3 regions of the Ruegeria sp. CH11 genome follow, and region 1 is predicted to be linked to each of the others. Evidence: riboswitches for the same ligand, from Rfam matches in the RefSeq annotation. Region 1 holds a riboswitch; each other region holds the start of a gene.
What was found. Region 1 has a riboswitch for cobalamin ahead of ACR0LX_RS20765 (hypothetical protein). Riboswitches for the same ligand answer to the same signal wherever they lie in the genome.
Positions count from the first base shown of each region.

Region 2: it holds a riboswitch for cobalamin, as region 1 does, so the genes downstream of both, ACR0LX_RS06995 (DUF4198 domain-containing protein) here and ACR0LX_RS20765 (hypothetical protein) in region 1, are expected to answer to the same signal.
Region 3: it holds a riboswitch for cobalamin, as region 1 does, so the genes downstream of both, ACR0LX_RS19020 (DUF1636 family protein) here and ACR0LX_RS20765 (hypothetical protein) in region 1, are expected to answer to the same signal.

Region 1 covers NZ_JBQFQX010000021.1:41,964-49,803, reverse strand. Annotated here, with positions in the region: gene ACR0LX_RS20780 (YbaB/EbfC family nucleoid-associated protein) at 33-377, opposite strand; gene ACR0LX_RS20775 (DNA polymerase III subunit gamma/tau) at 611-2,368, opposite strand; gene ACR0LX_RS20770 (protein-tyrosine phosphatase family protein) at 2,538-3,041, shown strand; gene ACR0LX_RS20765 (hypothetical protein) at 3,044-3,451, opposite strand; cobalamin riboswitch at 3,543-3,764, opposite strand; gene ACR0LX_RS20760 (alpha/beta hydrolase family protein) at 3,929-4,789, shown strand; gene rsgA (ribosome small subunit-dependent GTPase A) at 4,820-5,848, opposite strand; RNA gene ffs (signal recognition particle sRNA small type) at 6,007-6,105, opposite strand; gene ACR0LX_RS20745 (bifunctional 2',3'-cyclic-nucleotide 2'-phosphodiesterase/3'-nucleotidase) at 6,145-7,840, opposite strand, start outside.
Region 2 covers NZ_JBQFQX010000003.1:224,254-232,093, reverse strand. Annotated here, with positions in the region: gene ACR0LX_RS07020 (zinc ABC transporter substrate-binding protein) at 1-932, opposite strand, end outside; gene ACR0LX_RS07015 (energy-coupling factor ABC transporter ATP-binding protein) at 1,047-1,697, opposite strand; gene cbiQ (cobalt ECF transporter T component CbiQ) at 1,694-2,476, opposite strand; gene ACR0LX_RS07005 (cobalt ABC transporter permease) at 2,476-3,063, opposite strand; gene cbiM (cobalt transporter CbiM) at 3,060-3,671, opposite strand; gene ACR0LX_RS06995 (DUF4198 domain-containing protein) at 3,678-4,463, opposite strand; cobalamin riboswitch at 4,595-4,798, opposite strand; gene ACR0LX_RS06990 (nuclear transport factor 2 family protein) at 4,937-5,695, shown strand; tRNA gene ACR0LX_RS06985 (tRNA-Ser) at 5,802-5,891, opposite strand; gene ACR0LX_RS06980 (FecR family protein) at 6,523-7,362, shown strand; gene ACR0LX_RS06975 (CHASE2 domain-containing protein) at 7,408-7,840, shown strand, end outside.
Region 3 covers NZ_JBQFQX010000016.1:59,560-67,399, reverse strand. Annotated here, with positions in the region: gene ACR0LX_RS19025 (NAD(P)-dependent oxidoreductase) at 44-1,039, opposite strand; cobalamin riboswitch at 1,147-1,352, shown strand; gene ACR0LX_RS19020 (DUF1636 family protein) at 1,447-1,827, shown strand; gene cobW (cobalamin biosynthesis protein CobW) at 1,824-2,879, shown strand; gene cobN (cobaltochelatase subunit CobN) at 2,883-6,176, shown strand; gene ACR0LX_RS19005 (cobalamin biosynthesis protein CobG) at 6,173-7,294, shown strand; gene ACR0LX_RS19000 (precorrin-8X methylmutase) at 7,294-7,840, shown strand, end outside.

The sequences.
Region 1 (7,840 bases):
CTCCGGCGGGAGTATTTTAGAAAAGATGAAGATCAGAACGGCAGCTTGATGTCTGCCGGCAGGCCCATGCTTTCGGTCAGCTTGGCCATCTCGGCCTGAGAGCGTTCGGCGGCTTTGGTCTGCGCGTCCTTGATCGCGGCGAGGATCAGGTCTTCGACCACTTCTTTGTCGTCGCCATTGAAGATCGACGGATCGATGTCGAGACCTTTCAATTCGCCTTTGGCGGTGGCCGTCGCCTTGACCAGCCCGGCGCCGGATTCGCCGACGACCATGATGGTGTTCAGCTCTTCCTGCATATCGGTCATCTTGGTCTGCAAATCCTGCGCGGATTTCATCATCTTGGCCATGTCGCCCAGACCGCCGAGTCCTTTGAGCATCGGTATTCTCCTGTAGATCTGTTTGCAGCCTAAATACGGATGGCATTCGTCGGGCACAAGGGGAGAGGCTGCTCCCGCCTGTCGCCAATGTCTTTGGTGGGTCTTTCCTCTCGTTGGGCCCGGCCCGCGCAGGCTGTGCCTGCGCGGGCCGGGCCCAAAGCTGCTCAGGGGTATCGGCGCAAGCCGATGGCCCGTGGCAGGTGCGGGAGGGCTTCAGGTGTCAGAGCGGAGTCTTAATCCTCCTCGAACGGGTCCCATTCGTCTTCGACTTCGGGCAGAGCTTCGGTTTCGACCTGTGCCGCGCGTTGTTCGGGGGTTTCGATCTTGGTGATCCGCGCCTTTGGAAACTGGGCCAAAACGGCCTGTACCAAAGGGTGTTCTTCGGCTTCAGTGCGCAGGGCGAGCTCGGCCGCGTCGCGGAGTTCCGCGATGGTCGGGGCCTGGCCTTCCGAGACAATCGACACGGCCCAGCGGTTCCCGGTCCAGCGTTGCAGGGCCGATCCGAGACGGGGGGCCAGGTCGGTCGGTGCTTGCTCGGCCGGGGTGAACTCGATCCGGCCCGGTTGGTACGAGACCAGACGGACGCCGTTCTCGACCTCGACCAGCAGTTTGACGTCCCGGTTCGATCGGATCAGTTCGACCACGTGCTCGAAGGTCGGATAGCGCGCCAGGGCGGTCTGTACGTCCTGCGCCAAAGCGGCTGAAGGCGCGCCTGTGGCTCCGCGTGGTGCGGCTGTCAGAGCCGGTTGGGCGGTTGCCTGTGGCGCAATATTACCCTGCGAGGCGGCCGGTAGACCGCGACCCGGCCCACCATTTGGCGGCGGTGGGGTATCCTGCAATCTTTTGACCAGTTCTTCGGGGCTGGGCAGGTCCGCCACATGGGTCAGGCGGATCACGGCCATCTCGGCGGCCATCATGGCGTTGGGCGCGGCTGAAACCTCTTCCAGAGCTTTGAGTAGCATTTGCCACATGCGGGTCAGCACCCGCATTGGCAGGGCCTCGGCCATCTGTTGCCCACGCGCACGCTCGTCAGGCGACACCGTCGGGTCTTCGGCGGCATCCGGGGTGATCTTGACGACCGAGACCCAATGGGTGATCTCGGCCAGATCGCGCAGAACCGCCAGCGGATCGGCCCCTTCGGCATATTGCGCGCTGAGTTCTGTCAGCGCGCCCGCCGCATCGCCGCGCAGGATCATGTCCATCAGGTCCAGCACCCGGCCCCGGTCGGCCAGCCCCAACATGGCGCGCACTTGATCGGCACTGGTTTCGCCAGCCCCGTGAGAAATTGCCTGATCCAGCAGCGAGGTCGCGTCGCGGGCCGAGCCCTCGGCGGCGCGGGTTATCAGCGCAAGCGCGTCTTCGGCGATCTGGGCACCTTCTGCCGAGGCGATCTTGCTGAGCAGGCCGATCATGTCCTCGGGCTCGATCCGGCGCAGGTCGAACCGCTGGCAGCGCGAAAGGACCGTGACCGGCACCTTGCGAATTTCAGTCGTGGCAAAGATGAACTTTACATGCGCAGGGGGTTCTTCCAGCGTCTTGAGCAGCGCGTTGAAGGCGCTGGTCGAGAGCATGTGAACCTCATCGATGATGTAGATCTTGTAGCGCGCGCTGGCGGCGCGATAGCGGACGCTGTCGATGATTTCGCGAATGTCGTTCACGCCAGTGCGGCTGGCGGCGTCCATTTCGATCACGTCGACATGACGACCTTCCATGATCGCAGTGCAATGTTCGCACTGGCCACAGGGCTCGGTCGTTGGGCCGCCATTGCCGTCCGGTCCGATGCAGTTCATGCCCTTGGCGATGATCCGGGCAGTTGTGGTCTTACCGGTTCCCCGGATGCCGGTCATGATGAAGGCCTGCGCGATCCTGTCCGCCGCAAACGCGTTTTTCAGCGTGCGCACCATGGCGTCTTGACCCACCAGATCGGCAAAGGTTTCCGGGCGATATTTGCGGGCGAGAACCTGATAGGCGGGGCTGGGTGTGTCGGTCATGTCTGCTCGGTCGGATTCGTTCAAACCGCAGCGTAGAGGCCCCCGCCGCCCGCGTCCACAGCGGGTCGCCAGGATTTTTGTTTTGGAAACGCGACCGTCGCAGGTAAAATCTCCGATTCATAGGCCAGGGGTAAGACTTTCTGATCTACGTTTCGGGGGGAACGCAAAGATGTCTCAGATGGTGATCCATGCATTGCAGGTGGGCGGCGGCTCGCTTGCGCTAAGTTCAATGCCAGGGCGGGGAGGGGACTATCTCGGCGATCTGGAGATGGTCGCCGGATGGCAGCCGGGTCTGGTGATTTCCATGACCACCGAGGTCGAGATGATCAAGGATGGCGCGCGCGACTTTGGACGCGACGTGCAAAGCCGCGCCAGCCGCTGGGCGCATCTGCCGATCGAGGATTTTGGCGCGCCATCGGCGGAAATCCGCGAACGCTGGAAACGGGTCAGCGCCTCGGCCCGTCAGGCATTGGCAGGCGGGGGTCGTGTACTCGTTCATTGCCGCGGTGGCTGCGGGCGGTCAGGCATGATCGTGCTGCGCCTGATGGTGGAATGCGGTGAGAACCCGGATACCGCCCTGACGCGTCTGCGGGCCCTGCGGCCCTGCGCGGTCGAGACGGATGACCAGTTGCATTGGGCCATCGCGCCAGCTGTTGCGCTTGCTGCCTCATGACCTCAGATTCTGACCTGCGATTCTGTCGCCGCCTGAGCCTTTGGTGCGGTTGCCAGCGCCTGTAGCATCGCACAAGGCGGATTTGGAATCGCGCCCGACGGCAATGTCGTGAATTCGGTACCAAACATCAGGTCAGCATAGTCATCCAAACAGTCTATATCGGCTGCCTCGGTGGTGCCGCAAAAGATGCGGACTTCGTCTGCTTGCGCACGAAACCGTGCTGTGCACCCGTCGGGGCAATGGCCCAGTTCGATGCTGCCGTCTATTTCCAGATCTCGCGCAGTTGTCTGCCCCGCGGTCGAGATCGACTGCACCAGCGCACGTGCCACACGTGCAAGCGCCGGGCAGGTCTTGCCGGTGCGTTGACAGACGGTTGCCGTAAATTGGTGCGTTTCGGTCTTCCAGATCATGATGTGCCCTCCGCACATGTGGGCTGAGGGGTATCGATCAGGAGAAACCGCAACCGGCGGTCTGACCCTGCCCGGACACCCCGCCCGAGTTTCGGTTTCAGTTTTGATGGCAGGTCTCCTGACTTGCGGGTCGTCGCTTTGCCGCCCTTCCCAGCCTTGCGGCCAGTGGTATCTCGGCATTGCTTTCCGCTTACAGTTGCGGGGGCAGTCGCGGATTTGGCGTGTTCCGGACAATCCGGAGTGGGCCGCACCGTGTTCCCTTTTCATCCCGGCCTCGGTTGAGGGCGCGGAAACCATCGCCCAATCGCTAGCGGGCCAGCCCGGTGCGAGTCAAGCGGATTGAAAGATGCCCGAGGAAAATTGCGCAGGCGGACGTTTGGTCAACTTGGCAAAGTGTTGACTCGGCGTATCAGACCATGTGGACTGCAAAGTGAACTACTTAGTTCAGAAGCAAGGCAAGGAGCTTCGGAGGCGGCGATGCTGGACACCCGGACTGCAGTTCTGACGGAAGATTTCGAATTCGCATCCGGCCCTGCGAAACTGTCGGCGCGGTTGTACAGCCCTGTGTCAGAACCCGAAACGGTCGTTGTCCTGAACAGCGCCACGGGCGTACCCAGAGACTATTACCGCCATTTCGCGCGCTGGCTGGCGGCAGAACAGGGCATGGCGTGCCTGACCTACGACTATCGCGATTTCGGGCTCTCGTCGCAGGGAGCGCTGGCGGGTTCGAAGACGACAATGGCCGACTGGGCCCTGGTTGACATGCCTTCCGCGCGGGCCGAGATGCGGCGGCGCTTTCCCGACGCGCAACACTGGACAATCGGGCATTCGGTAGGGGCCATGCTGGGGCCGGTTCAACCGGACGCGGACCGGATCGATCGCATGATTTGTGTCTGTTCCGGGCTGGTGACGCTGTCGGATCACCCTTGGCCTTATCGCTCGCTGGCGTGGTTGTTCTGGCACGGCCATGCGCCATTGGCGACTCGCGCGCTGGGCTATTTGCCGGGCAAGCTGACCGGGTTCGGAACGGACTTACCGGCCCCGGTCTATTGGCAGTGGCGGCGCTGGTGTACTGCGCCAAAGAACTATGTTCCGGATATCGGGCATAGGCTGCCCGCTGCCAACTGGCCCGAGGCGGGTCGGCAGGTTGACCTGTTCACTTTCGACGATGACCAGATGGTGCCGCCTCAGGCGGTCTGGCGGCTTGCGGACCTCTACGGTCCCGAGGCGCGTCGGCATCTGTTGTCGGCAAAGGATTTCGGCCTGTCCGAGATCGGCCATATCGGGGTCTTTGCGGGCAAGAACGCAGCGCTCTGGCCACGTTTGATTGCCAGATAAGCAGGGGCGCCTTGGCGGCGCCCCCGGGTGTCAGACACCCTTGCGGGACTTCTTGTCCTGCATGACCGACCGCACCATCTTGCCAAACGCCTTGTCGCGGGCGCGGGACTGGGCAAGGGTTTCTGAGTTGCGCTGATCCTCGCGCCGCAGTTTGCGCCACCGGTCCAACCGGTCTTCGTCGAGCGCGCCTGCCGCGATCGCCTCCTGCACAGCGCAACCGGGTTCCGAGACGTGCTGGCAGTCCGAGAACCGGCAATTCTGCGCCAGTTCCGTGATATCCGAAAACACCTCGTCAACGCCGTCTTGCGCGTCCAGCAAACGCAGCGCGCGCATACCTGGGGTGTCGATCAGCCAGCCGCCGTTGCGCAGCCTTCGCAGAGCCCGCGCAGTAGTGGTGTGACGCCCGCGTGCGTCATCCTCGCGGATGGCAGCGGTGGCGTCGCTGTGTCCGGTCATGCCGTTTGCCAATGTCGTTTTGCCGACGCCGGATGACCCGACCAGCGCCCCAGTCTGCCCGGCAGGACACCAGGACAGCACTTGCGCGATGTCCATGGGGTCCCGCGCGTCGACTGTCAGAACCGTCAGGAACGGCCCCAGAGTTTCGGCGCGCCGGGCATAGTCTGCGGGCTCGTCGCAGGTGTCTGCCTTGGTCAGAACGATCACCGGGTAACATCCGGCCTGGTGGGCCAGTGCCAGATAGCGCTCTAGTCTGGGCAGGTTGAAATCGGCGTTGCAAGAGCTGACAATATACAGCACGTCGACATTGGCAGCGATCAGCTGCGCCTCGGCCCCGGTTCCGGCGGCGCGGCGCTGCAGACTACTGCGGCGGTCCAGCAGATGCTGAACGCGTTGCTGCTCGTCGACCAGAACCCAGTCACCGACGGCAAAGTCACCTGTTGACCGATTGAGTGTCAGCAGAGGCGCTTCGCCCTCCGGCGACACGCCTATCAGACGGTCCCGGTGAACGCCGGTGATGCGATAGGGTGCGCAAGTGGGATCGACCGCGTGTTGCGCGGCAAAGTGAGAGGACCATCCAAGATCCGAAAGTGAAAAATCCATTGATCTGCCTGTTCTCAGGTACAGCAATCCTGACGAATGGCGTATGCGCATCCGTCGGAAACGTGTTCAGGCCACGATCGGTGATCGAAAGGTCAGAACCGAGCGGCCCGAAGGGTCTTTGCTACAATCATAAAAGCCCTCCTGTGGCTGAAAGGTTCAAGTGAGAGGTTGGACATCGACCCAAGCGGGGCTCGTTGTGGCTGCTTCCTTCCGGACCTGACCAGGTTGGCGAGGCGCTCGCCCGCGCCAACCTCTCGACTGCCGATATAGGTGCCTGGCGGTAAAATGGCAACCCGTCACAGCGTCAGTTGAATGCGCAAAAATCCATCCGTATCCAGGCCCAGATCGCTTGTGGCGAATTCCGCCAGCTCGGCGATGTATGCGCGCGCGTTTGGGCCGGTCTTCAGAATCGCCTTCGCGCCACCCAATGGCGAAAAGGTATATGGCCGTGGTGCGGATTCGAGCGGGTCAGGCCGCGCCGAGTTCTTTATGTAGTCGATCAGTGCGTTCTGAACGGGCAGCGAAGGGATCGGGATAACTTGTGCCCGACCAGCAATCGGAAAGTTGCCGCCGCCATTGGCGCGGTAGTTGTTTGTTGCCACGACAAACTTCTGACTCGGGTCGATGGGCAAGCCATTTATCGATGCCATGCGGATACGGCGATGCGCCGGGTCGTTCAATTGGCCTTCGGCATCGAACCGGGCGGGGTGTGACAGATCGATCTCGCAGGCAATCCCATAGAGTAAATCCAGATTGTGACCCGCGCGGTCTGGATCGTGCAACTCTTGTGGCGCGTCGGGGAAGAGCTGGTTGAAGACGCCCGCAGACATTTCAAGCCAGTCGAGAACCTGCGCGCCACTGACACAGAGGCCACGCAGTTCATTCGGAAAGACCTGAAGGTCAGCCACATGGCGGATCGAGATTTCGCCGGCAGGAACGTCGGTGTAGTGAGCTGGCCCGGCCCGGCCACCGAACTTTGCGGGGGCGACGGCGGATAGCACTGGCAAGTCCGCGAGCTGACTGTCCCGCAGGTAAGGGCGCAGCGCGGCCGCCTGCGCCGCCGCCAAAAGATGCAAACCCCGATCTAGCGCACAAAAGGAAAAATAACTGTGCAGCGACCGATCCACCCGGCCCACCGGGCGGGCCACGCGTTGGCGGGTCTCTGCGTGCGCTTTGGCCAGCAGAGCCATGATCTCGGGGTCTTCTTTCACGCCTGACACGGACCCGTCAGCGGGGGAGTGAATCGGGCGCAGCTCTGCCTTGCGGTCGACAATGCGCCAGATGTTCTTTCGGGTCAGCGTCAGATCAATCACACCCAGATGTGATCCGGCAAACCCTGGCATGACCACGGGTTTGCCGTGCACCAGACCGTTTCGCGCGTCGACATGGTGCCGCCCATAATGAGCGGAGCCCGGCAATGTCAGATGCGTGTGCCCGGCAATAATCGCATCTATTTCGTCCATAGAGGCTAGGGGGATGGCGGCGTTTTCCAGACCGGGTTTCGCTTCTGCCGGACCAAGCCCCGAATGTGCCAAAGCGATCACGAGATCAGCGCCGCGTTGTCGCAGTTCGGTGGCGGTGTCCCGCGCCGAGGTCAGAATATCCGTGGCCGTGACCTGCCCGTTCAGTTTGTGCGCCTCCCATTGCGTGGTCTGGGGTGGCAGGACGGACAGGATGCCGATGTTCAGAGGTTCGGGTTTGCCGTTCAGGGTCACGCAGCGGGGCAGGACCGCCGCGCTTTGCCAGATTGGTGAGGCGTCGTCGAGCCGCATGTTGCTGCAGATCAACGGGCAGTTAAATTGATCAGCGACCCGTTTCAGAAAATCCAGCCCAAAGCCAAAGTCGTGGTTCCCCAGACCGATCGCATCATAGCCCAATGCAGCAAAGGCCAGCGGTAATGGGTGCGGTGCGGCGATCTGGTCGGCTGCAAAGTCGCCCAACGGTGTCCCTTGCAGGCAATCACCGTTGTCTAACAACAGCGTCAGGGCACCC
Region 2 (7,840 bases), on a different contig from region 1:
GCAATCCGCGCAGGGCTGGGGGCTGTCGCATCACTTAGGGAAATCGCTCCGGCTGCCGGAAAGTCGAAGTCGTTCTCAAAATACTGGTATGCATCGTGGAACACGATGAAGTTCCCTCCGCGCACCGGATCCAGTGTCGCCTTGATCTCTCCGGACAGAGCTTCCAATTCCTCGCGCGCTGCCGCAGCGTTTGCAAAGTAGGCACCTGCATTGTCGGGATCCGCTGCGGAAAGCTGAGAGGCGATCACATTCAACCAAGTGCCTGCATTCGCCGGTGAAAGCCACGCATGTGGATCATGGTCGCCATGGTTATGATCATCGTGCCCGGCGTGGTCATCAGGATCATCGTGGTCATCATGTCCGTGATCGTCGTGATCTGCATGCTTTTCATCATCATGATCCGCGTGGTCTTCGTCGCCATGTTCATCGTGATCGTGGTCGTCGTGGTCCGCATGATCTTCATCACCGTGGTCATCATGATCCGCGTGATCGTCATCCCCATGGTCGTCGTGATCGTCATGATTCTCATCACCATGATCGTCGTGGTCATCGTCCCCGTGGTCGTGGGCTTCGAACAACGCACTTTCCCGGAAGTCGAGCAATGTGGTTCCATCTGCTTCAAGCAGCGCTGTGACCGATGCGTTTTTTCCCAACGTTTCGATCGCTCCTTCAAGCCATGGCGTCAGGTCTTCTCCGACCCAAAACACGACATCGGCATTTTGCAACGCATCCGCATTTGAGGGACGCATGGTGTATCCATGCGGTGACGCCCCGGGCTGCACGATGAGATGCGGTTCGCCAACATCACCCATCACCCGAGCGACCAGCGAATGAACCGGAGCAATGTCCACCGCAACGTTTGGTGCATCCGCCAATGCGGTGCCACCCAGTAACGCGGCAGAGACTGAAAGGGATACAAGCTTCTTGGACATGAGAACCACCTTGTGATCTTATAACGTTACAGTTGCCTTACCTGATAAGGTTTTCCATGACAAGCGACAGCGATTGGCATCGGCATCGATCGGGGGGTGTAACCGGCGGCGCAGTTACATCGAAACAAGCTTGCCATCCTGCAAGTCCAACCTGTCCGGGGCCAGCGCCTGGCGGAACGCGGGCGCATGGCTGACCAGCAGGATCGCCTGTGGCAGGGATTGCAGGATTTCAAGTAGACGCGCCTCGTTCTTGGTGTCCAAAGCGTTGGTCGGCTCATCCAACAACAGCGCTTGAGGGTTCATCGCAAGAACCGTTGCCAGCGTGATCAGGCGCTTTTCCCCACCCGACAGCTTGTGCGTTGTCCGGTCCCTGAGATGCATCAAATCCAGATCGCTTAGAACCTGATCCACGATGGCGATCGCCTCGTCCTTTGTCTTGCCCAGGTTCAGCGGCCCAAAGGCGATGTCTTCGGCCACGGTGGGGCAAAACAATTGATCGTCGGGATCCTGAAACACAAGGCCGACATGGCGGCGCACCTCGTGGAAATCCGCCTCTACGCGGCGGGGGGTGCCAAACACGGAAACGGTGCCCGAAGACGGGCGCTGTAGCCCGAGCGCAATGCGCAACAGCGTGGATTTGCCGGACCCGTTCGGACCCGTGAGCGACAGTCGCTGACCGGCGTCTAGTGTCAGGCAGGCCCCATTCAGAACGGGGTCCTGTCCGGGATAGGCAAAGCAGATGCTGTCCAGCGCGATGAGCGTCATGAGAAATCTACAATGATCAATGCAAGACACAGCGCGCCGAGCCCGAGGCCGAAGGCAATGTCCCGACGGGTTAGCGAATAGTCTTGGAGCAGCAGCATCTGACCCGAAAAACCCCGACACTTCATCGCGCCAAGAATGCGTTCGGACCGCTCGATGGCCCGTACAAGCATCATTCCGACCAGATAGCCAAAGCTGCGATAAGTGTGCCAGTTCGTACCGGGCCGAAAGCCACGCACTTTCATTGCGGCCCGCAGACGTTGGTATTCTTCGTGCAGCACATCGATATAGCGGATCGTGAACATCAGCAGATGCACCAGCGTCTCGGGGCAGCGCAAACGATGCAGCGCATGGCCCAACGTGACCGGTTCCATCGTGCCGACCAGCACCATCAGCGCCAGGATCACCGCATTTGCGGTAAGGGCAATTTCGACGGCCTGCCAAAAGCCCTGCCAACTGGCGGTAAAGCCCCAAAGCGAAAAGATCGGATCGCCGGGCACGGAAAACGGCAACAGCACCAGCATGAATATGATGAACCCGTCCATCATCGCCATACGCTTCAACGTCGAGCGCCATGGCAGGCGGGATACCGCAAGCAGCGACAGCGCGATCATCAACGCTGCGGTCAGCGCCACCAGCGAAGACAACGCGACGACAACAATCGCAAACAGACAGGCCATGACGATACGCATGCGAGGATCGAGCGGGCTAATCATTCCCTGCCGTTCAGGGCCGACAGCCCCGGCCAATGCCTTGTCCTGTGACCCCAGTACGTGTGCCATCAGGAAGACCGCTTTCGCCGGGCGGCTATATAGAAGCCAACCCCGAACAGGCCGAAGATGTACCCGATCCCGCCAAGTATGGATTGCAAATCGTTGTGTTCGCGATAGGCGGCGATCTCACGCCGCAGCGGGCGGATTTCGTCTCGCACGGCCTCTGCGATGAGCCGCCGTTCTTCGTCGGTCAGCGATGCCACCGACCCATTGCCAGCTATCGCTTCGGCAGACACCGCTTTATTCTCGGAGAGGCTTTCCTTGCCGACTGCAACGCCCATGATCCCGGCCACGTCCTGCGCCGACATGACAACTTCGGCCACATGGCCTGCGCCAAGATCGGCATAGAACGTGTGCGCTATGGCGGTAGTCGGCGTGAACAGGAAAAACCCATCCGCATCGGTCACTGTGCGGCCCAGCTCCGACCCATCCGGACCAGTCACGATCACCTCGGTATCGGTTGCCATGTCACCGTTGGAAAAGCCAATCTCTCCTTCGATGGCGTCACCCGAGGCAAAAACCCCGGCGATCACCTTATGTGCGAAAGCGGGCAAAGGCGCACAACAAATGGCAAAGATCAGCGCAAACCGTATCATGCGATTGTCCTTGTGACGAATAGCTCGGGTTTGACCTTGCGCGCCAGCAGGACAGCAAATCCGGTCAGCACCGCCTCGATTACCATCACTGGGATATGGGCAAAGAACACGAGTTTCGCCGCAGGCAGGAATGCATCCCCCGACAACGCCAGCGATATGCCAACCATGATCGTCGTGGCGGCAATGGCAAACGCGCCGCCAACTCCACCCCAAATTGCACCGGCCACAGGCGTGCCGCGCCCGATCAGTGGCCGGAACAGCATTCCGGCCAATACCGCCGGCAAAGCGATGTTGAGCGTGTTGATGCCCAATACGGTCAACCCGCCAAAGCCAAAGAACACCGCCTGCAGCAACAGGCCCACGAACAGGGCCGGAAATGCGGCCCAGCCGAGCAAAAGCCCGGCCAGACCGTTGAGGATCAGATGCACTGACGACGGCCCGATCGGCACGTGAATCAGTGAAGCCACGAAAAAGCTGGCCGAAAGCACCCCGGCTGTGGGGATACGATCCAGATCAAGCGACCGCAGCCCGATGGCGATCCCACCTGCGGCGGCGACCGCACCGCCGATCACAACCGGGTTGGACAGGGCACCGTCGACGATGTGCATCCGGGGTTACTCCAGATCCCAGGCGCGGATCCAGATCACCGCATCCTGGCTCAGTTCTTTGCCCTCATGCTCGGTCGCGGGGCCCGAACCAAGTGCTGCAAATCCCCAGTATCCGGCTTTTGGAACCCCGAAGGAGAAATAGCCATTGGCGTCCGAAATCGCGACAACGGCGCCGCCGGGCATTGGCGATACGGTCGGATCCGAGGACGCGGCGCTGTCCATTTTCGGCTCTGCTGCCATGTACTCGATCTCGATCTCGGCCCCGGCGACCGGTTGACCGTCGGCCAGAACCTGACCGGTAAAGGTCGAGCCCGCGACGATGTTGTAGGGCTTGTTCAGCGGGATGATCTCGGTCGGCAGACCGGCGGGGTTCATCCAATCGGTCGGCAGCTGATTGCGGTTCAGGAACGCCTTGGTGATCTGCTGGATATAGATGTCCTCGGATTCCTCATAATAAGGCTGAGGCACCGTGACCATGACATAGTCGCCCGACCGCTTGACCGGCACCGACCCCTTGAAAGCCGCACCTTCGTTTTCAGGGCTGGTGAAGCGCACAGGCTCCAGCGTCTCTAGCAGATCCGTCTTTTCGCCATTGTGGATCACATAGAATTCCTGAGGCTTTTCCAGATCCATGACGCGGCCGTTTTCAAACGGGTGCCAGAAGATCAGCTTGACCGGCACATCGCCCGGCGCATCAATCATGGTGTCCGTGGTGTATTCCAGCAGAAAATGTGCTTGCGCGATCGCTGGAATAGTCAGCGCAACCGCAGCCGTGCAGAGCAGCTTTTTCATGGGGTCTTCTTCCTTGTCCCGACGTGCCAACCCCGGCACGCATTCTTGTTTGACACCGGGACGGTCCGAGCCTGCTCCCGTATTCGGGGCAACGGACCCGACGCACACCCCGGCGTCGGTGACACACCCCTTCCGAGGGTGCACATCCGGCAGGTCTCCTGACTTGCGGGTCAAAGCGTTGGGCTGGCCTTCCCGGGAAACCCCAGTGGCATGTCAGCCCTGCTCGCCGCTTACAGTTGCGGGGGCAGTTGCGGCATTGGGCGTTTGTCTGACAAAACCCGCACCGCATTCCCTTTTCTCCGGGCAAACCCGGAACCGGACACGCGACCGCAGATGCCAGACTCGGGTATCGTCCGTCAACCAAAATTCAGTCGGTTAGTGACAGCATGATACCCAGGTTATTTTCGAACACAGGCATAGTTTGGTGCTAATCTGACTCGCGTGCAAAGGCCTCCAGAACGGGATGAAATGACATGGCATCGAAAAAAGACCTGCTCAAAAAGCTGTTGAAAGGCATCGAGACCGGAGATCCCGAAGCCGCAACCGTTGTCAACGAAGCCAGATACATTCAGCACAATCCCCAGACACATGAAGGTAGCGAGGGCTTGGCCAATCTGTTCGCGCGGTTGGCCAAAACGAATCCCCGGGTCACTTTCATGAGGGTGTTCGAAGATGGTGACTTTGCTTTTGCGCATAACGAATACGACTTTTCCAGCCTGCGCGCCGCGTTCGAGGTGTTTCGGTTCGAGGATGGCAAGGCGGTCGAACATTGGGACAACATCCAACCCCTCAAAGGCCCGAACCCGTCAGGCCGTGGCATGCTGGACGGCAGCGCGGACACCACGGATTTAGACAAGACCGAGCAGAACCGGGATCTTGTGCGCCGGTTTGCCGAACAGGTGCTGGTTGGAGGTCAGACTGATCTGCTCGCGACATTCGTGCATGCAGACCTGATCCAGCACAGCCCCGAACTGGGCGACGGAGCGGACGCCTTTCGCGCCGCATTGGACGCGGTCCAGGACGGTACGCGGCTGATCCAGCACCACAAATTGCATCGTGTTTTGGCTGAGGGCAACTTTGTCCTTTGCATGTGCGAAGGCAGCAAGGCTGGGGTTCATACCAGTTTCTATCACCTGTTCCGCGTTCACGATGATCTGATCGCCGAGCATTGGGACACAGTCGAAACCATCGCTCCGCGCAGCGAATGGAAAAACGACAACGGAAAATTCTGAACGCGGACAACGGGATGTGCCTCACATCGCAAACGCCGTTTTAACAGAAACACTCCCGGTAGATTGGGCCGGGTTAAGTTCGGGAATATTGTGTGAAAGTGATGGGTGGCGGAGACGAAGGGATTCGAACCCTCGAGACCCTTCCGGGCCTACTCCCTTAGCAGGGGAGCGCCTTCGACCACTCGGCCACGTCTCCGCCGACGGGTATATCCTTGCAAGCAGCGGGAATACAAGGCGAAATTTCCATGTTGTGCTGTATCCTGGCAAATCTGCAGAACCTGTTGAAATTACGGTGAAACACCGGGAATTGCATTTGTGCGCGGCGGTGCATTCCGGGTGAACGCCGACCATCTCGAACAGAAAACCGCGCCGGCTGGTGGACTTGTGATGAGGGCTGGTGCTGAATCAGCGATGACGTGTGCGGATTGAGCCGCCGGCTTCAACCAATTGTTCATCAAAACACCGTTGATGCTGGCGAGCCTCGGAACGATTTCGACAGGTCAGCCGTGAATCCATGACCCCATTAGGCCTCGGGTACCGACCCGAATGGGCCCAATACTTGCCAAACATATCTGTTTCAGTGCATATTTGTTCAGATTTTATAACATAAATGACCAAACAAAGTAAGCATTCTGAGGTGCAAAATCGGGCGTGGGGCGTTTGTCGCCCCAACGGGAACCTTTGGGGGAAGGGACTTGGTTTTGGCCTGGGTAAAAGTTTTTGTATTCGCATTATTCATTGTGACGCTACCGGCGTCAGTATCAGCCGCAATCGGGAAGGTGCTAAGCGTCAAGCCTGGCGCCGAAGTGGTTCGTGCCGGAAAGACCATGACCCTGCGCAAGGGAATGGATGTGGCATCGGGCGACATGATTACCACGAACCGGTCGGGTGTGGTGCAGTTGATCTTTGTTGACCAGACCAAGATTGCCGTCGGTCCAAACGCCAAGATGGTGCTGGATGTGTCGATGCTGCGCGGAAATCGCAAGGCCAAAAGCTTTGCGGTGCAGGCTTTGGGTGGAAGCTTTCGATTTATTTCCGGCAACAGCAAAAAGCGGGCCTATTCCATCAAAACGCCAACAGCCACGATGGCGGTGCGGGGAACAACATTCGATATCTGGGTACCGTCCGGCAGCCAGAGTGCGATGCTGGTTCTCGAAGGCGAGGTGCAGATGTGCAGCCTGCGAGGCGGTTGCCGTCGTGGGGATTCGCAATGCAGCATGTTTGCCACCGGCCCGTCCGGGGGGGTCGGCCAGCCGGTCAGCGCTGCGCAATACGACAAGGCTGTGTCCAGCGGGTTTCCATTCCTGCAAGCACAGCAGCGGTTGCTGCCGCCGTTGCGGGTGAATATCGGCGGATGCTCGGGGACCGAGGCGCTGGCCCCACGGGTGCGAGCGGAAACACAAGAACCACGTCAGCGCGAAGAAGCAGAGCAACCCGAAGCGGCCCGATCATCCGCTGGCGCAAGATCGGCAAGCCGTTCGGCTCCGACACGATCCGACCCACCAGCCACGCGTGCCGAGGCGCGGGCTGGCTCGACGACGAGTGCCAGTTCCACGGCCGGTAGCGTCAGCGTGTCGGTGAACCTCTCAGATGATGGACCGGGTGGGTCAGGTACGTCCGCCAGTGCGACGGCCGGAGGAATTACAGCCGAGGCCGAAACGAGATAGCCGCGATGAAACCTGTCTCGTCCCCTTTGCCCACAGGAGTTTGGCGTGGCGGGTAACGCCAAAGGCTCGTTGGCGCGGCGGCTGGGTTTTCGCTTGGTCGGGCTGGGTTTGATCCTGTTTGGCTGCTTCATTCGCGTTTTGGACCCCTATCCGGTTCAGATGTCGCGCTTCATCTACTTCGATGTCTTGCAAAGGGTCTCGCCGCGCGCATATGACCCGGATCTGCCAGTGCGGGTTGTCGATATTGATGAACGATCTCTGGCGGCTTGGGGTCAATGGCCCTGGCCGCGGACGCAACTGGCGCAGATGGTCGAGCGTCTGGGCCACTATGGTGCAGCGTCCATTGCCTTTGACATGCTGTTTGCCGAACCCGACCGCTATAGCGTGTCGCGGCTGTTGCAGGACCCTGCGCTGGCGGATGTCCTGCGGGCGGACCGGGCTGCTCGGCTACTGGACAACGATGTGGTGTTCGGTGCGG
Region 3 (7,840 bases), on a different contig from region 1:
AAGGCGCCTGGGTTGGACCACGAACAACGAAAGCGCGCCGCCCTCAGACAGCCTGCCGGTTCGCCGGAACGACCTCATAGCCTGGCTCTTCGGGTTCATCATCGGCCATCTCGGCCGGAAATCCGGGTGCGCGAATGTCCAGGCCAGTCGCCTCTTCCAGTCGCTTGATGATATTCGGCGAAAGCTCGCGGTCACCAAACCGGGCGATGCCGTCTTCGAAGATCTTGATCATCAAGGGGTTGATTTCAAGGGGAACTCCGGCCCGGTCGGCAACCTCTTGAAACAGGCCGATATCCTTTTTCACAAGATCCATCGTGAATGAGATATCGCGCGAGCCATTGAGTATGACCTGGCTTTCGGTTTCGTGCACGAACGAGGTGCCCGACGAGATCTTGATCGCTTCGTAGGTCGTGTTCAGGTCCATTCCGGCGGCCTTGGCGGTGACCAAAGCTTCGGCGCAGGTGATCAGATTGGCGGTAGCAAGATAATTTGTCATCACTTTCAGGACCGAGGCCGAGCCCAGCTCGCCCGTATGCAGGATGCGCCGCCCCATCGTGGTCAGAAACGGCAGGATGCGTTCGAATGTCTCGCGATCACAGCCTGCAAAGATCGAGATATTGCCCGTCGCGGCCCGATGACAGCCCCCCGAAACCGGGCAATCCACCGCAGCACCGCCCTGTTCGATCACCATTGCGCCCAGACGCTTGACCTCGGCCTCATCTGTGGTGGACATCTCCATCCAGATTTTGCCCGGTCCGACCTCGGGCAGCATCTCCTGCATCACCGCATCCGAGGCAGCGGGCGAAGGCAGACAGGTAATGACCGCGTCGCAGTCACGCATCAGTTGCGCTGGGCTTTCGGCCGCTTTGGCCCCTTTGGCCACAAACTCGGCGACCAGATCCACGTTCAGATCATGAACCGTCAGATCGATCCCGTTGCGCAGCAGCGAGCCCGAAAGCTTTCCGCCAACATTTCCAAGGCCAATGAACCCTACTTTCATAGTCCGATACTCCGCATTCGAATTTCTCGTCCATGGCAGCACGATGTACCAACGCAAATCATGCCGCCGAACGACGCTGGCAGGTCGTTTTTCATCACCCTGTGCAATCCGTGAGCGCGACACGCTTGACAACGCGCCCGCTGGTGCCGCATGTCCGATCCGTTGGTGTCTGCAGCAGCAGATGAAAAGGGAATGCGTCAGCGGTTTTTCCGTCAAACGCAGCCGCCCCCGCGACCGTGACCGGAGAAGGTGCCCAATGCCACTGGCCTTATGGCCGGGAAGGCGGGACACCTGCCAGAGTGACCCTCTGACATCCGCAAGCCGGGAGACCTGCCAACACCCGAAGTTGAAACCGGACGGGGTGTTCCGGTGTCGGGTCCATGTCGCAATACGTGGCCCGCATGAAACCCCGTCCCCCACGAAGAGGATTTGGGGGGATGAGAGACATGACCGAGACCGCTCCGGTCGAACTGTTGGTTTGCACCACCTGCCGTCGCGGGCTGCCCGTTGAAGATGACGCACAGCGCCCCGGCACATTGCTGCATCAAGCGCTAGAACAGGCTGGCCTGCCCGAGGGCATCACCCTGAAAGCTGTCGAATGCCTGTCGAATTGTAACGAAGGGTGTTCGATCGTGCTGCGTGGTGGCCCGGATCGCTGGACCTTCGTCTATGAACATCTGAACGAAACCGATCATGTTGATGTGATCGTTGACGGCGCGACCAAATACCTCGCGACCGAAGACGGTCTGGTCAAATGGCGCGAACGCCCCGAACATTTCCGCAAAAACTGTGCGGCCCGCATTCCCCCTAATGGAGCCCTGAAATGAGCAATCTCGAAAAACTCCCCGTGACTGTGATCACCGGCTTTCTTGGCGCGGGAAAAACCACGCTGGTCAAGCATCTGATGCAGAATCCGCAGGGCAAGCGTCTGGCTGTGGTCGTCAACGAATTTGGCGATGTGGGCGTGGATGGCGACATCCTGAAATCCTGCGCCATCCCGGATTGCCCGGCGGAAAACATCATGGAACTGGCCAATGGCTGCATCTGCTGCACCGTTGCCGATGATTTCATCCCCACGATCGAGGCGCTGATGGCGCTCGAGCCGCGCCCCGATCACATCCTGATCGAAACTTCGGGGCTGGCCCTGCCCAAGCCGCTGCTGAAAGCCTTCGATTGGCCGGATATCCGCTCGAAAATCACCGTTGATGGCGTGATCGCTTTGGCTGACGCCGAGGCGGTCGCCGCCGGACGCTTTGCGCCGAATGTGGCGGCGGTGGACGCTCAGCGTCTGGCTGACGACTCGATCGACCATGAAACGCCTCTGTCCGAGGTGTTCGAGGATCAGATTTCCTGCGCCGACATTATCCTGCTGACAAAGCCCGATCTGGCCGGCCCTGAAGGCGTTGCCAAAGCCAAAGCGATCATCGCAGCCGAAGCGCCCCGTCCGTTGCCCGTGGTCGAAGTGGCTGAAGGTGCTGTGGATGTCCGCGTTGTTTTGGGTCTGGAAGCGGCCGCAGAGGATGATATGGCGGCACGACCCAGCCATCACGACGGTCACCACGATCACGAGCATGACGATTTCGAAAGCATCATTGTCGAACTGCCCGAACAGTCTGATCCGGCAGCTCTGGTTGCCAATATCGAACGTCTGGCCAAGGAACTGAACATATTGCGCGTCAAAGGCTATGCCGCCGTTCAGGGCAAACCGATGCGCCTGCTGGTGCAGGCCGTTGGTGCCCGCGTTCGTCACCAATATGACCGCCTGTGGGAGCCGGGCGAAGACCGCCGCTCGCGTCTGGTTGTCATTGCCGAGCATGACGACATCAAGGAAGCCGAAATCCGCGATATCCTCGTGGGTGTTCCAGAGGCCGCCGAGTAAGTCATGCACGTCGTCTTCCGCGAAAGCCACGGGCTCGACGAAACCGAGACCCCGACCGATCTGGGCCAGAGCCCGGCGGATTTGGTGGTGCTGTCTTTTTCCGACAGCGACCTTGGTGCTTTCGCGGCGGGCTGGCATCGCGGAGGTGGTCCCGAGGGACGGATGCCGACGCTGCGGCTGGCCAACCTGACGGCACTGAAACACCCGCTATCTGTCGATACCTATGTCGAACAGACCTTGGAAGGTGCCCAGGGCATCCTGATCCGTCTGATCGGGGGCGTGCCCTATTGGGCCTATGGCTTGCAGCAGGTTCTGGCCTTGGCGCAGGCAAAAGGCATTGCTCTGGCCGTTCTGCCCGCCGATGGGCGTGAGGATACACGGCTGGACGACTATTCCACGCTGCCCGTCTCTACCCTGCGACGTCTGGCGCATCTGTGCGACACCGGAGGAGAAGTCGCGGCACAGGCCGCCCTGGCGCAGATGGCCTTGGCTGCGGGGTTGTACGCCGGGCCGGTGATGGGTGCGAAAACCATACCCGACTGCGGCGCATGGTGCCCGGATCGCGGTGTCATCCCGGCGGACAAGGCGTTCTCGGGCGACGCAAGGCGCATCCTTGTGACCTTCTATCGGGCCTATTTGACCTCCGCCGATACCGCCCCGGTCGCGGCCCTGATCCGCAGCTTACGCGCGCGCGGGCTCGAAGCGATTGGCTTGTTCGCACCATCCCTCAAAGCGCCAGCAGCCGCAGACTGGCTGCGTGAACAGGTGGTTGCGATGAACCCGTCGGCAATCATCAATGCGACCTCGTTCTCGGGAAAGGGCGCGTCGGGCACCTCGCCTCTGGACGCTGCCATTGTGCCAGTGTTTCAGGTCGCGCTGGCCACGTCGCGCCGCAAGGCATGGGCCGAGGCGGAACGTGGCCTGTCGCCTGCCGACCTCGCCATGCATGTGGTGCTGCCAGAGGTCGACGGTCGCATTTCGGCAGGCATTGCATCGTTCAAAGAACCGGGCAAACGCGATCCGCATCTGGAATATTCCCGCTTTGCCCACCGCGCCGAACCCGAGCGGATCGAGGCGATCATTGATCGCGTGATCGGTTGGCTGAACTTGCAAGACAAGCCCAAGGCGGATCAGGTGCCCGCTCTGGTGCTGTCCACCTACCCCGGCAAGGATTGGCAGATGGCCCACGCGGTGGGTCTGGATGCGTTGGCGTCGGCCGAGGCAATGCTGGCCGATCTGCAATGCGAAGGCTATGATACCGCGCCTGCCGAACCGATTGCTGAAACGCTTTTGGACGCGCGGATTTCATGGTCTCTACACGACTATCTTGAAGCATCGGCCAACCTACCCAAGCAATTACGCGCAGACTTGTGGGCCGTTTGGGGTGAGCCTTCGAACGATCCTTCTTTCTCCGATGACGCCTTCCATTTTATCGCCCTGCGCCGCGGCAAGGCGCTGATCGCGCTGCAGCCCGAACGTGGCACGCCCGAGCTGCGCGATGACGACTATCACGACCTGTCCCGCACACCGCGCCACAGCTATGTGGCCTTCTACCTGTGGCTGCGCGAAAGCCTGCGCGCGGATGCGCTGATCCATATCGGCGCGCATGGTACGCTGGAATGGCTGCCCGGCAAATCGGTCGCTCTGTCCGCCGAGTGCTGGCCCGAGGCGCTGATCCGCGATCTGCCGTTGATCTACCCCTTTATCGTCAACGACCCCGGCGAGGCCGCGCAGGCCAAACGCCGGATCGGAGCTGTCACGCTGGGCCATATCCCTCCGGCATTGAAGGAAAGCGGCACACCCGACCGCATGGTACGGCTGGAATCGCTGCTGGATGAGTTTTCGAACGCCGATGGCCTTGACCCCAAACGCCGCGACCGTTTGCAAGAGGATATTCGGGACGAGGCGCAGGCCATTGGTCTGGAACGTGATCTTGGGCTCGATCAGGCCACCTGCACCGCCGAGGCGATCACGCGCATCGACCGCTTTGTCTGTGACATCAAGGAAAGCCAGTTCGGCGACGGCCTGCACATCTATGGCCGGGTTCCCGAAGTCACGGGCAATTTCGACCCCGCGCCCTCGGCCCATGCAGAACGCGAGGGCCTGATGGACGCACTGGCCGGAAAACGGATCGAGGCTGGACCCTCCGGCTCCCCTTATCGCGGCCGTTCGGACGTGCTGCCGACGGGTCGGAACCTCTACACCACTGACCCGCGCTCGGTCCCGACCCGTGCAGCCTATGCTCAGGGCGTGAAACTGGCCGAGGAACTGGTGCGACGGCATTTGCAAGAGGAAGGCGACTATCCCAAAGGACTGATCGTCGATCTTTGGGGGTCGGCCACAATGCGGACGGCGGGCGAAGAATTCGCCATGGCGCTGCACTTGCTGGGTGTGAGACCGGTCTGGGACAAAGGGTCCGAGCGAGTGTCGGGCATCGAGGTGTTGCCGATCACCGACCTTAGCCGCCCACGTCTGGACGTGACTTTGCGCGTCTCCGGCCTGTTTCGTGACGTGTTCCCGACGCTTTCGGCCCTGTTCGGACAAGCGGTGCGCGCGCTCTGTGGCCGTGACGAGGCACCGGATTGGAACCCATTTGCAGGACGAGGGCCTGCCGCGCGGGTCTTTGGCCCAGCACCTGGCAGCTATGGTCTGAACATGACCCACCTGTCCGAGACCTATACCGACGAGGCGCGCGCGCAGGCAGGCGAGGCTTGGCTGGATGCAAGTTCATTTGCGCTGGAAGGCGAGCACATCACGCAGGACGTCGATGGCATCACGCAGCGCGTCGCCAACGCGGACAGTTTCGTGCATCTTCAGGATCTGACCGAAACCGATCTGCTGCTGGCCAATGATTATGCCACGCACGAGGCCGGTTTTGCCGCCGCAAAGAAGGTCACCGGAGGTACGGCGCAGCTGTATCATCTGGACAATACCAACCCGGACACCCCGCGCGCGCGCACCCTGCCCGAAGAAATCAGCCGCGTGGTTCATGCCCGCGCCGCCAATCCTGCGTGGATTGCGGGCATGCAGCGTCACGGGTTCCGTGGCGCTGCCGAAATCGCGGCAACGCTGGACCATATGGCATCCTTTGCGCATCTGTCGGGCACTGTTGCGCCACACCTGTTTGATCTCTACCACGACGCCACGCTGGGTGATGAAGAGGTTGACGCCTTCCTGGAAACAGCCAATCCGCAGGCGCATCAGGCCATACAGGATCGGTTCCGCGCGCTGCTGGAGGCTGGGTTGTGGGAGACCCGCCGCAATTCGATCCGCGCGGATCTGGAGGGGATGGGATGAGCGCCCCTGTCGTTCAAGGCTGGTGCCCCGGCGCTCATCGTCCGATGATGTCGGGCGACGGGCTGGTGGTGCGGGTCCGCCCCCGGCTGGCACGGCTGGATGCGGAACAGATATTGGGTCTGTGCGGCTTGGCCGATCGTTTTGGCAATGGCACGATCGATCTGACCAACCGCGCCAACCTGCAACTCCGGGGCGTTCACGAGGGTGACCATCAGGCGCTTCTTGCGGAGCTTGCCGCCCTAAACCTGTTGGATGCGGAACCGGGCATCGAAATGCGCCGCAATATTCTGGTCACACCGCTTTATCAGACGGGGGATCTGACGTCGCGGCTGGCGCAGGAATTGATCGACCGGCTGGCTGAACTGCCGAGCCTTCCCGCCAAATTCGGCTTTGCAATCGACACCGGGCCCAGGCGCCTGCTGACCTCCGACTCGGCGGATATTCGACTGGAAACGGGTCGCGATGGTCTGATCCTGCGCGCCGATGGGGCCGCGACCGGACGCCGCGTGTCCGAGGCTGCAGCCATTGACCAAACAATTGCGCTGGCCCATTGGTTTGCCGAGACGCACACGCCCGAGGCGCGCCGCATGGCCCGCGTGGTCGCAGGCTTGCCCACGGATTGGCAGGGTTCTGCACCAGGTTCAAACGGTGCAGCGCTTCGCCCAGGTGCGTGCGAGTTGGGAACGTTCTATGGTGCGGCCTTTGGCTCTTTGCCCGCACGCGCGCTTTTTGACCTGATCAAAAACAGCGGCGCGTCGGCCCTGCGGGTGACACCTTGGCGGCTGTTCCTGCTGGAAGGCGGGGCGGCGATACCCGCACCAGACTTTGTCACATCGGGCAGCGATCCGCTGATGACCACCGACGCCTGCCCCGGCGCGCCGTTCTGTCCGCAGGCGCAAGTGGAAACCCGTGACCTAGCCCGTGCAATGGCACCGCGTGTTTCCGGCCTTCTCCATGTCTCGGGCTGCGCCAAGGGCTGCGCCCGAACGGGGACCGCCGATATCACATTGGTGGGCAACAACGGACGATTTGATCTTGTCAAACAGGGCCGCGCGGGGGATGAGCCCATCCAACGCGGGCTGAGCCCCGAAACACTACTGACCATGGACCTGACCTGATGCCCTATGAATACGAAACCGACGGCGCGGCGATCTACAAGGAGAGCTTTGCCACCATTCGGTCCGAAGCCGATCTGGCCCGGTTCAACACCGACGAAGAGCAGGTCGCCGTTCGCATGATCCATGCCGCCGGGATGGTCGGGCTGGAGGAGTTCGTGCATTTCTCGGACGGGTTCGTACCCGCAGCGCGCACCGCGTTGGAAGGCGGCGCACCGATCCTGTGCGACGCGCGTATGGTCAGCGAAGGGGTGACCCGGTTCCGCCTGCCCGCCGACAACGAGGTGATCTGTACGCTGCATGATGAGCGCGTGCGCCCTCTGGCCGCTAAGATGTCCAACACGCGGTCCGCCGCAGCGTTGGAACTGTGGCGTCCTCATTTGGACGGCGCTGTGGTCGCGATCGGTAACGCTCCGACCGCTTTGTTCCACCTGCTGAACATGCTTGAGGACCCCGATTGCCCCCGCCCAGCCGCCATAATTGGCTGCCCGGTCGGCTTTGTTGGCGCAGTTGAATCCAAAGACGCGCTGTGGGCAGCGCAACCGGTTC